Regions from separate parts of the Allobosea sp. 05T439 genome, predicted to be linked through region 1. Evidence: riboswitches for the same ligand, from Rfam matches in the RefSeq annotation. Region 1 holds a riboswitch; the other holds the start of a gene.
What was found. Region 1 has a riboswitch for cobalamin ahead of AC1DIO_RS06105 (TonB-dependent receptor plug domain-containing protein). Riboswitches for the same ligand answer to the same signal wherever they lie in the genome.
Positions count from the first base shown of each region.

Region 2: another riboswitch for cobalamin. It lies ahead of AC1DIO_RS25345 (CbtB domain-containing protein); the one in region 1 lies ahead of AC1DIO_RS06105 (TonB-dependent receptor plug domain-containing protein).

Region 1 covers NZ_JBFTKP010000004.1:106,194-110,398, reverse strand. The annotation lists gene AC1DIO_RS06110 (ABC transporter substrate-binding protein) at 1-11, opposite strand, end outside; gene AC1DIO_RS06105 (TonB-dependent receptor plug domain-containing protein) at 32-1,975, opposite strand; cobalamin riboswitch at 2,096-2,296, opposite strand; gene ccoS (cbb3-type cytochrome oxidase assembly protein CcoS) at 2,314-2,490, opposite strand; gene AC1DIO_RS06095 (heavy metal translocating P-type ATPase) at 2,487-4,205, opposite strand, start outside.
Region 2 covers NZ_JBFTKP010000028.1:34,291-38,495, forward strand. The annotation lists gene cobW (cobalamin biosynthesis protein CobW) at 1-495, opposite strand, end outside; gene AC1DIO_RS25335 (DUF1636 family protein) at 500-889, opposite strand; gene AC1DIO_RS25340 (CbtA family protein) at 939-1,679, opposite strand; gene AC1DIO_RS25345 (CbtB domain-containing protein) at 1,692-1,922, opposite strand; cobalamin riboswitch at 1,910-2,092, opposite strand; gene cobU (bifunctional adenosylcobinamide kinase/adenosylcobinamide-phosphate guanylyltransferase) at 2,233-2,757, shown strand; gene cobO (cob(I)yrinic acid a,c-diamide adenosyltransferase) at 2,771-3,382, shown strand; gene cbiB (adenosylcobinamide-phosphate synthase CbiB) at 3,486-4,205, opposite strand, start outside.

The sequences.
Region 1 (4,205 bases):
CCGCGAGTCATCGCGCGGGCCGCCCAAGGCTTCACAGCGTTACCTTCAGGCCGCCATAGGCGCTCAGACCCGGCACCAGGAAGCCGACGGGGTTCTCGTAGCGCTTGTCCAGCAGGTTATCGATGCGGCCGAAGACACTGAGCCTGTCCGTCGCCTTGTACTCGGCGGCGAGATTGACGATGGCCGCACCCGGCGCCCGCATGCGCGAGATCGAGAAGTCACGGTTTCCGTCGACGCGCTCACCCACATAGATCAGCGTCGCCGAAAGGGTGAGCTTGTCAACCGGGGTCCAGCTCGCCGTCACGCTGGCCTTGTGACGGGGACGGCGCAGCAGTTCCTGCCGGGCGATGTCGTCCTTGGCGATGGTGAAGGTGTAGTCGGCCCGCACCTTGAACTGCGGCGAGATTTCGAGCGCGGTAAAGGCCTCCACCCCCTTGGTCGTGGCCTTGCCGATATTGGCATAGGAGTTCCGCGCCACGTTGGTGACGATCAGGTTCTCGATGTCGTTGTGGAAATAGGTGGCGCCGAACCGGACCTTGTCATCGAGGAGAGGCTGCTCGAAGCCAAGATCCCAGCCGCGGCTTTCTTCCGGCTTCAGGTTGGGATTGCCGAAGAAGTTGAAGGCCGGGCGAGAATCGCTGAAACGCTCGCTCAGGGTCGGGGCCTTGAACCCCGTGCCATAGCTCCCCTTCAGCTTGGTTTCGATTTCCGGCACGATATAGGCTGGCGCGAAGCGGTAGGTCGTGTGGCCGCCAAAGGTCTCGTCATCGTCGTAGCGGATGTTCGAGACCATGAAGAGCCGGTCGCCGAAATTCGACTGGAGTTCGGCAAAGGCGCCCGTATTGCCGTTGGATGCCGTGAGCGCGCGGGTTTCCAGCCGTTCGCGCTCGTATTGCAGACCCATCACCAGGGTCTGCCCCTTCATCAGCTCAAGGTCGCCGCGCCAGTCGACCTTGGTGCGCTCGCCGAGATTCTCCGTCGGCAGGCCGAGGATACCAATCGCATTCGGCGTGCGGCCGGTGCGGTCCTGATTGCTGTAGGACAGGCCGAAGCGATTGACGAAGCGCCCACCAAGCGGATCCCAGACGACCTCTCCGCGGGTGAAGGCCTGCTTGTAGTCCTGGCTGCTGCGGAAGCTGCTGGGCGTGCTCGGAAAGCCGGAATCGCCGGTGAAGAGCAGGTAGCCGTCAGTGTAGCGGCCGACCCAGTTCAGCGACAGCGTATCGGACAGCGCGACGCCGAACCGGGCCGAATAGGTCCAATTGTCGTAGGAATTCGGGTTGACGCGGCGCCCCGACGGCACGAGCCCGGGAGGCGTCACCGGGGTCGAATCCGATTTGAAATGGGCGATGCTGAGGGCGTAGTTGAAGCGGTCATCGCCGCCGCTGAGGCCGACCGACTGGTTGAAGGTGCCGTATGAGCCGGCCTCGGCTCGGGCCGTGAGCTTCGGCGGACCCTCGCCACGCTTGGTGGTGATCGAGATGACGCCGCCCAGCGCGTTGGCGCCGTAGAGGCCGCTTTGCGGTCCGCGTAGCACTTCGATGCGCTCGATGTCGTCGGTCAGCATCGAGCCGAAATCGAAGGAGCGGTTCGGGGTCGACGGGTCGTTGGCCTCGATGCCGTCGATCAATACCTTGACGTGGTTGGAGTTGGTGCCGCGGATGAAGACCGAGGTCAGCCCGCCCGGCCCGCCGGTCTGCACGATATTGAGGCCGGGAACGGCGGCGAGCGCCTGCGGCAGGGTCCGGCGCTGCTCGCGCTCGATATCACCGGCAGTGATGACGGTCACGGAATTGGCGATCTCGCGCGCTGGCGTGGGTCGCGTCGTCGCGCTGACGACGATTTCGTCGAGGGCAATCGATTCGGTGGCTGACTGGGCGGATGCCTGGTTGGCGGGGAGGGAGCCGGCGGAGACAAGGAGCGACAGGGTGATGAGCAGCCGGCTGCGCCGGGCAACCTTGGGAGGACGGATCACGATGGAACCTCGGGCGTTGACGTCTGTGGCACGTCACCGCGAACGCGAGGCCCCGTCCGCTGCCCTTAGCCAGCGTGCAGTTCAACAAGCGATCGAAACACCCCGTCCGAACGTGTTCGCGTGTGACCACGGCTGACGGCAGGTCTCCTGGCTCGCGGGTCGGTGCCTTGTCGCCGCCTTCCCAGGTCCGAGGGCCCCAGTGGCGTGTGGCGAAAGGCTCGCCGCTTACAGTTGCGGGGGCAGCCACGGCATTGAATGGCGAACCATCCGCACCGCATTCCCTTTTGATCCCCTAAGGGAACCGTCGCTGGCGAGGTAAGGCCGGAACGGCCGCTGCGTCAATGATCGTTGGTGCGGGTGTCCCCAGGCGAACGCAGGTCGTCATCCCTCAAAATGCGCCAGCTCGGTCCCTCGAGATCGCTGAACTGGCCGGTGCGCATGCACCAGAAGAAGGCCGCCAACCCCAGCAGTCCGAGACCGAGTGCCAGGGGGAACAGGATCACCAGGATATTCATGACGCCACTCCCGTATTCTGCCGCGGCAGGCCGCGTCCCGCGCGCAGCGCGTTGAGCGTGACCACCAGTGACGAGCCCGACATCGCGACGGCTGCGACGAGCGGCGTCGCGAAGCCCGCGACGGCAATCGGCACCGCGACGGCATTGTACAGCACCGCAAACCAGAGGTTTTCCAGCATGAGGTTGCGCGCCCTGCGGGCGATGCGCAGGCTGTCGGCGACCGGCATCAAGCTGTCGCCGATGAAGACAATGTCGGCCGAGGCCTGCGCCAGGTCGGTCGCGCTGATCGGCGAGATCGAAACATGGGCCTTGGCAAGGGCCGGAGCGTCGTTGAGCCCGTCGCCGATCATCAGCACCTTGCGCCCCTTGGCGCTGAGCCGGTCGAGCGCCTTGAGCTTCTCGTCGGGACGCAGGCCGGCTTCGGCCTCCGTGATACCGAGGGCCGAGGCGACCGGCGCGACAGCTTCGCTTCGGTCGCCGGAGAGAATGCGGATCTCGAGGCCGAGACCGCGTAGCGCGGCGATACAGTCGCGCGCCTCCGGCCGGATCTTCTGATCGACCGCGAAGATGGCGCATTCAGTGCCATGGCGCCAGGCGATCAGGGAGGCTGAGGGATGGCGCGCGGCGACGATGGCGGCTTCCGCCCCGGCCTCGCAATAAGCGACGCTGCCGAGACGGGTCTCGATCCCATCCACAATCGCGCTCAGGCCTGCGCCGTGATTTTCGCTGACATCGCTCGCAGGAGCAGGATGGCCGGCGGCACGGGCGATGGCGCGGGCGAGAGGGTGGCGGCTCGCGGCTGCCAGCCTGCCCGCCGCCTGCAAGGTTGCGGTATCGATCTCAGCGCCATTGACCAGATCGGGGTCCGGCAGGGTGAGGGTGCCGGTCTTGTCGAAGACAGCGACATCGGCTTCGGCCAGGCGCTCCAGCGCATCGCCCTGTTTCAGCATGACCTTGCGCTTGAACAGGGCAGACGCAGCAACGACCTGCACGGCCGGAATCGCCAGCCCCAGCGCGCAGGGGCAGGTGATGATCAGGACGGTGATGGCGATGATCAGTGCTTCGGGCCAGGGCAGGCCGAAGGCCATCCAGCCCAGCAGGGTCGCGAGCGCCGTGGCGTGGACGAGAGGGGCGTAGACCCTTGCCGCCCGATCGGAAAGCTTGACATAGCGGGAGCGGCTTTCGACCGCGCGCGCCATCAGGGCATCGATCTCGTCGAGCAGGGTGCCGCTGGCTGCGGCTTCGACCTTGACGGTCAGGGCCCCGGAGAGGTTCACGGTGCCGGCATAGACCTGCGCGCCGGCCATGACGGCATGCGGCAGGGTTTCACCGGTGACGAGGCTCTGGTCGATTTCGGAGGAGCCGGTCTCGATGATGCCATCGACACTGACGCGCTCGCCCGGCTKGATCAGGACGCGGTCGCCGGGCACGATGGCCGCGATCGGCGTCACCATCGCCTCGCCATTCGGCATCAGCCGGGTCGCGGTTTCGGCCTTCAACGCGGCAAGATTGCCAGCGAGGTCGCGCGTGCGGCGGCGCATCAGCTGGTCGAGATAGCGCCCGATCAGCAGGAAGAAGATCAGCATCACCGCGCCGTCGAAATAGGCATGCTCGGCGTGGTTCCAGGTCACCACCACCGACATGCCGAGCGCGAGCACGATGCCGAGCGTGATCGGCACGTCCATGTTGACGGCGCGGGCGCGCAGAGCCCGGAG
Region 2 (4,205 bases), on a different contig from region 1:
CGCGGCATCCTGCGCCGCCTGCGCAGCGAGAGCGGCGGGATCATCCGCGAACTGGCCATCCGCCACGGCCGGACCATCGACCACGGCGATGACACCATCGACCGTGACACGTGACCGAATGGCCGGCCAATTGAACGCGTTGACCAGCGGCTTCGGCAGGGCAAGCCCCGAGGTCTCGATCAGGATGTGTTCCGGCGGGTTCGGCCGGTCGAGCAGCTTTTCCAGCGCTGGCACGAAGTCGTCGGCGACGGTGCAGCAGATGCAGCCATTCGGCAGCTCGACGATGTCCTCCGCGGTGCAGCCGGAAATGCCGCAGCCGTCGATGAAGGAACCGTCGAAGCCGAGATCGCCGAACTCATTGACCAGCACGGCGATGCGCTTGCCCCCTGCATTCTCCAGCAGGTGCCGCACCAGTGTGGTCTTTCCGGCCCCGAGGAAGCCGGTGATGATCGTGCAGGGGATCTTGCCCAGCGAGCGGGCTTGGGGAGCGTTCATGATCTCATCCTTGTTGGCGCGCCGGGAGAGGCGGTACGCGCGCGACCACGCCCTTGCGGAACGAAGCGGGTCTTTCTTTCCAGGGAACGATACCGTTTGCGCTGGCTGCAAAGCTTGCAGCTGCGTCAACGATTTCGGCGATATGGGTGTCTGCGTCGAGATCGCCGATCAGATAGGTCCATTTGCCGTCGGCCGCCAAGGCGACGGTGCAGGGGCGATTGCAGACCGCGAGGCAGTCGACGGGTTCGACCGGAAGCGTCCCGCCGTCGCGCGCGATGCGTTCGCGCAGCGCCTCGGCAAAACCCAGTCCGGGCTGGTCGTAACCCTCCGGCAGGTCCGCCCGCGCGCGCCGGCAGGCGACGCAGACGAAAATGGTGACATCGCCTTCGGGCATAGGCCGGTTCCTTTGCTTCCGGCGCGATCCCGGGGGATCGCGCTCAGCGTCAGGCCTTGGCCGGGGCTGCGGCACGGCGCGTCGCCCAGGGCCAGAGCACGCCGACGGCAAAGCCGGTAGCGAGCCAGAGGGCAGCCTGGAGCGCGAGCGAGAGCGCGGCGAAATGCGCTGCGATTTCGGCCGGGACCTTGCTCTCCGGGGCGGCGGGATGTGGTGCGCCGATCAGATGCGGGACGAGCATGGCAAGCACGGCAAGTGCCCGCAGCCAGCTCGCCTCCGTCCGCAGGAAGACCCAGAGGCCGCCGGCGGTGACGAGCGCGGTGGCGATCCACCAGGTCTGGCGGTGGAGCAGTTCGGCTGACGCGCTGCCGGGCAATTCCGGTGCGAGCCCGGTCGCCGGCACGAGGCCGAAGGCCAGGAAGCCGCAAGCCGCCCAGATCAGTGCGGTCCGTTCAGTGATGGCATCGCCCGCTGCGATCATGCCGCCGAGCAGCAGGGCGGCAAAGCCGATCGCGGTCGCAATGGTGACGATGGTGGTGAAGGCCGTGCGCTGCAAGCCGTCCTGTGGCTTCCACTCGGCGTGGTCGGCTGCGTCGGCGCCGCCATGGGCAAGGACGATCCTGGCATCGCCGGTGAAGCTGGCGTGCTGAAGCTCGGCTGCGCGCAACGCCGTCTCAAAGGTTTCCGCCTTGAGGATCAGCGGCGTGGTGGTGACATGCTGGAGTGCTGCGACCAGGAGCCCAGCAAGAAGCCCGGCCAGAAGACTGACCGTGAGAACACGATTGACCATGTTGCCTTTCCCTCAGTGGCAGGGAAAGGCGAGGGTGTGGCGCGTGTCGTGGGCTGCGTTGTGAACGCTGGTCGAATGGGCGAAGCCGACGGTGAAGATCAGGGCTGCGCCGAGTGCCAGGGCAGCTGCGACAGCCTTGACGCGCTCGGATGCGCTGGCCTGGGTGGTGATCGAAGCCGTATTCGTCGTCATCTCGGTCTCCTTGGCCACCCCGCCGGCAGCCCGCTGGATTGCATCACTCATCGACGGCAGGTCTCCTGGCTCGCGGGTCCGGATCTCTCGCCGCCTTCCCGGGACAATCCCAGTGGCCGATGGCGCGAAACTCGCCGCTTACAGTTGCGGGGGCAGCCGCGGTATCGCACCGCGTTCCCTTTTCACCTCCTTGCAGAGGCACCGTCGGGGATGATCATTAGCCATCTGCACGGTGCTGTGCAATGCAGCGATCGTGATTGCGAGCGCAGTGAAGCGATGTGATCTCTGATGGCCTGTCCCGGCTTGTTTCGCTTCGCTCGCCAGGTCCGTTCCTTAGGCTGATCTTCCCTGGGTTGAGATTTTGGCAGTGGCAGCGATCCTTTCCCCTCTTACCCTCGTTCTGGGCGGCGCCCGCTCCGGCAAGAGCCGCCATGCCGAGGCCCTGATCGAGATGGTGCCGGCGCCCTGGATCTATCTCGCCACGGCGCAGGCCTATGACGATGAGATGCGCGCCCGGATTGCCGAGCACCGCGCCCGCCGGTCGCAGGATTGGATGACCATCGATGCGCCGCTGGCCCTGGCGCAGTCGATCCGCGCGGTTCCCGCGGGGCAACCTGCCCTGGTGGACTGCCTGACGCTCTGGCTGACCAACGTGATACTGGCAGAGCAGGATGTGGCGGCTGCAAGCCGGGAACTGGTCGAGGCCTGCGTTTCGGCACGTGGCCCGGTGGTCCTGGTTTCCAACGAGGTCGGGCTCGGTATCGTGCCCGAGAATGCGCTCGCCCGACGGTTCCGCGACGAGGCGGGGCGGTTGCACCAGATGCTTGCGGCGCGGGCCGACCGGGTGATCTTCATGGTCGCCGGTCTGCCGATGCAGGTGAAATGAGCAGGAGGTTCCGATGACGATCGATGCTGACGAGGCCGCCCGCCACAAGGCCAAGATGGAAAAGCGCAAGGCGGTGCAGGATGCCGAGGTCGCCGCCAAGACGATCGAAAAGGGACTCCTGATCGTCAATACGGGGCCAGGCAAGGGCAAGTCGACCGCCGCCTTCGGATTGATCCTGCGGGCTCTCGGCCATGACTGGCGCGTCGGGGTGGTGCAGTTCATCAAGGGCGCCTGGGCGACAGGTGAACGCAAGGCGCTCGACGCCTTCGGCGATCGCATCGTCTGGCACACGATGGGCGAAGGCTTCACCTGGGAAACGCAGGACAAGGCCCGCGACATCGCTGCCGCCGGGCGCGCCTTCGCCAAGGCCAAGGCGTTGATGGACGATCCGGAGATACGCCTGCTCGTGCTCGACGAACTCAATATCGCGCTGCGCTACGACTATCTGCCGCTGGCGGAGGTGGTCGAGACATTGGCGAGCCGGCGCCCTGATCTGCACATCGTCGTCACCGGCCGCAATGCCAAGCCCGAGTTGATCGCCGTCGCAGACCTCGTCACCGAGATGACGGTGGTCAAGCATCACTTCGCGGCGGGCGTGAAGGCACAGGCCGGGATCGAGTTCTGAGGCCAGGGCATCGACCCGAAACGTGGATCGCAGCTTTCGGGAAAGTCGAAGCAAACACAGAAGGTGAGATCGTCGTTCCCGATGCGATGCCCGGTCCGATGAACTAGAGGGCGAGCGCGGTGACGGCCCCCGCAACGGCGAGCCCCCACAGCAGCAGACACGCCCTCCGATAGAGAGCGAGCGCCCGCCGGATATCCGCCGCTTCCGCTTCGGCCCGGCCGTCCCCCATCCACCCGTCGTCGACCCTGACATCGCCATAGACGCGCGGGCCCGCCAGCCGGAGGCCGAGCGCACCTGCCATCGCGGCTTCCGGCCAACCGGCATTGGGCGAACGATGATGGCGGGCATCGCGTCGGACAGCTCGCCACGCATTGGCGGGGTCTGACGTTTTGTCGAGTGCGGCGGCTGCGGTCAGCAGCAGCGCGGTGAGGCGAGAGGCGGGAAGGTTGACGAGGTCGTCGAGACGCGCCGCCGCCCAGCCGAAGGCGAGGTGGCGCGGTGTCTTGTGGCCGATCATCGAATCGGCGGTATTGATCGCCTTGTAGAGCGCGCCGCCCGGCAGGCCGCCGACGCCGAGCCAGAAAGCCGGAGCGACGATCCCGTCCGAGAAATTCTCGGCAAGGCTTTCGATTGCGGCGCGGGAAACTCCGGCTTCGTCGAGGGTTTCGGGGTTGCGGCCGACAATCATCGAAACGGCGATGCGTCCGCCTTTGAGCCCGTCCCGCTCCAGTCCTTCGGCGACCCGTGCGACATGCTCGTGCAGGCTGCGCTGTGCGATGAGGCTGGAGGCGACGAGCGCGAGGGGCAGCCAGCCCAGCGGGCC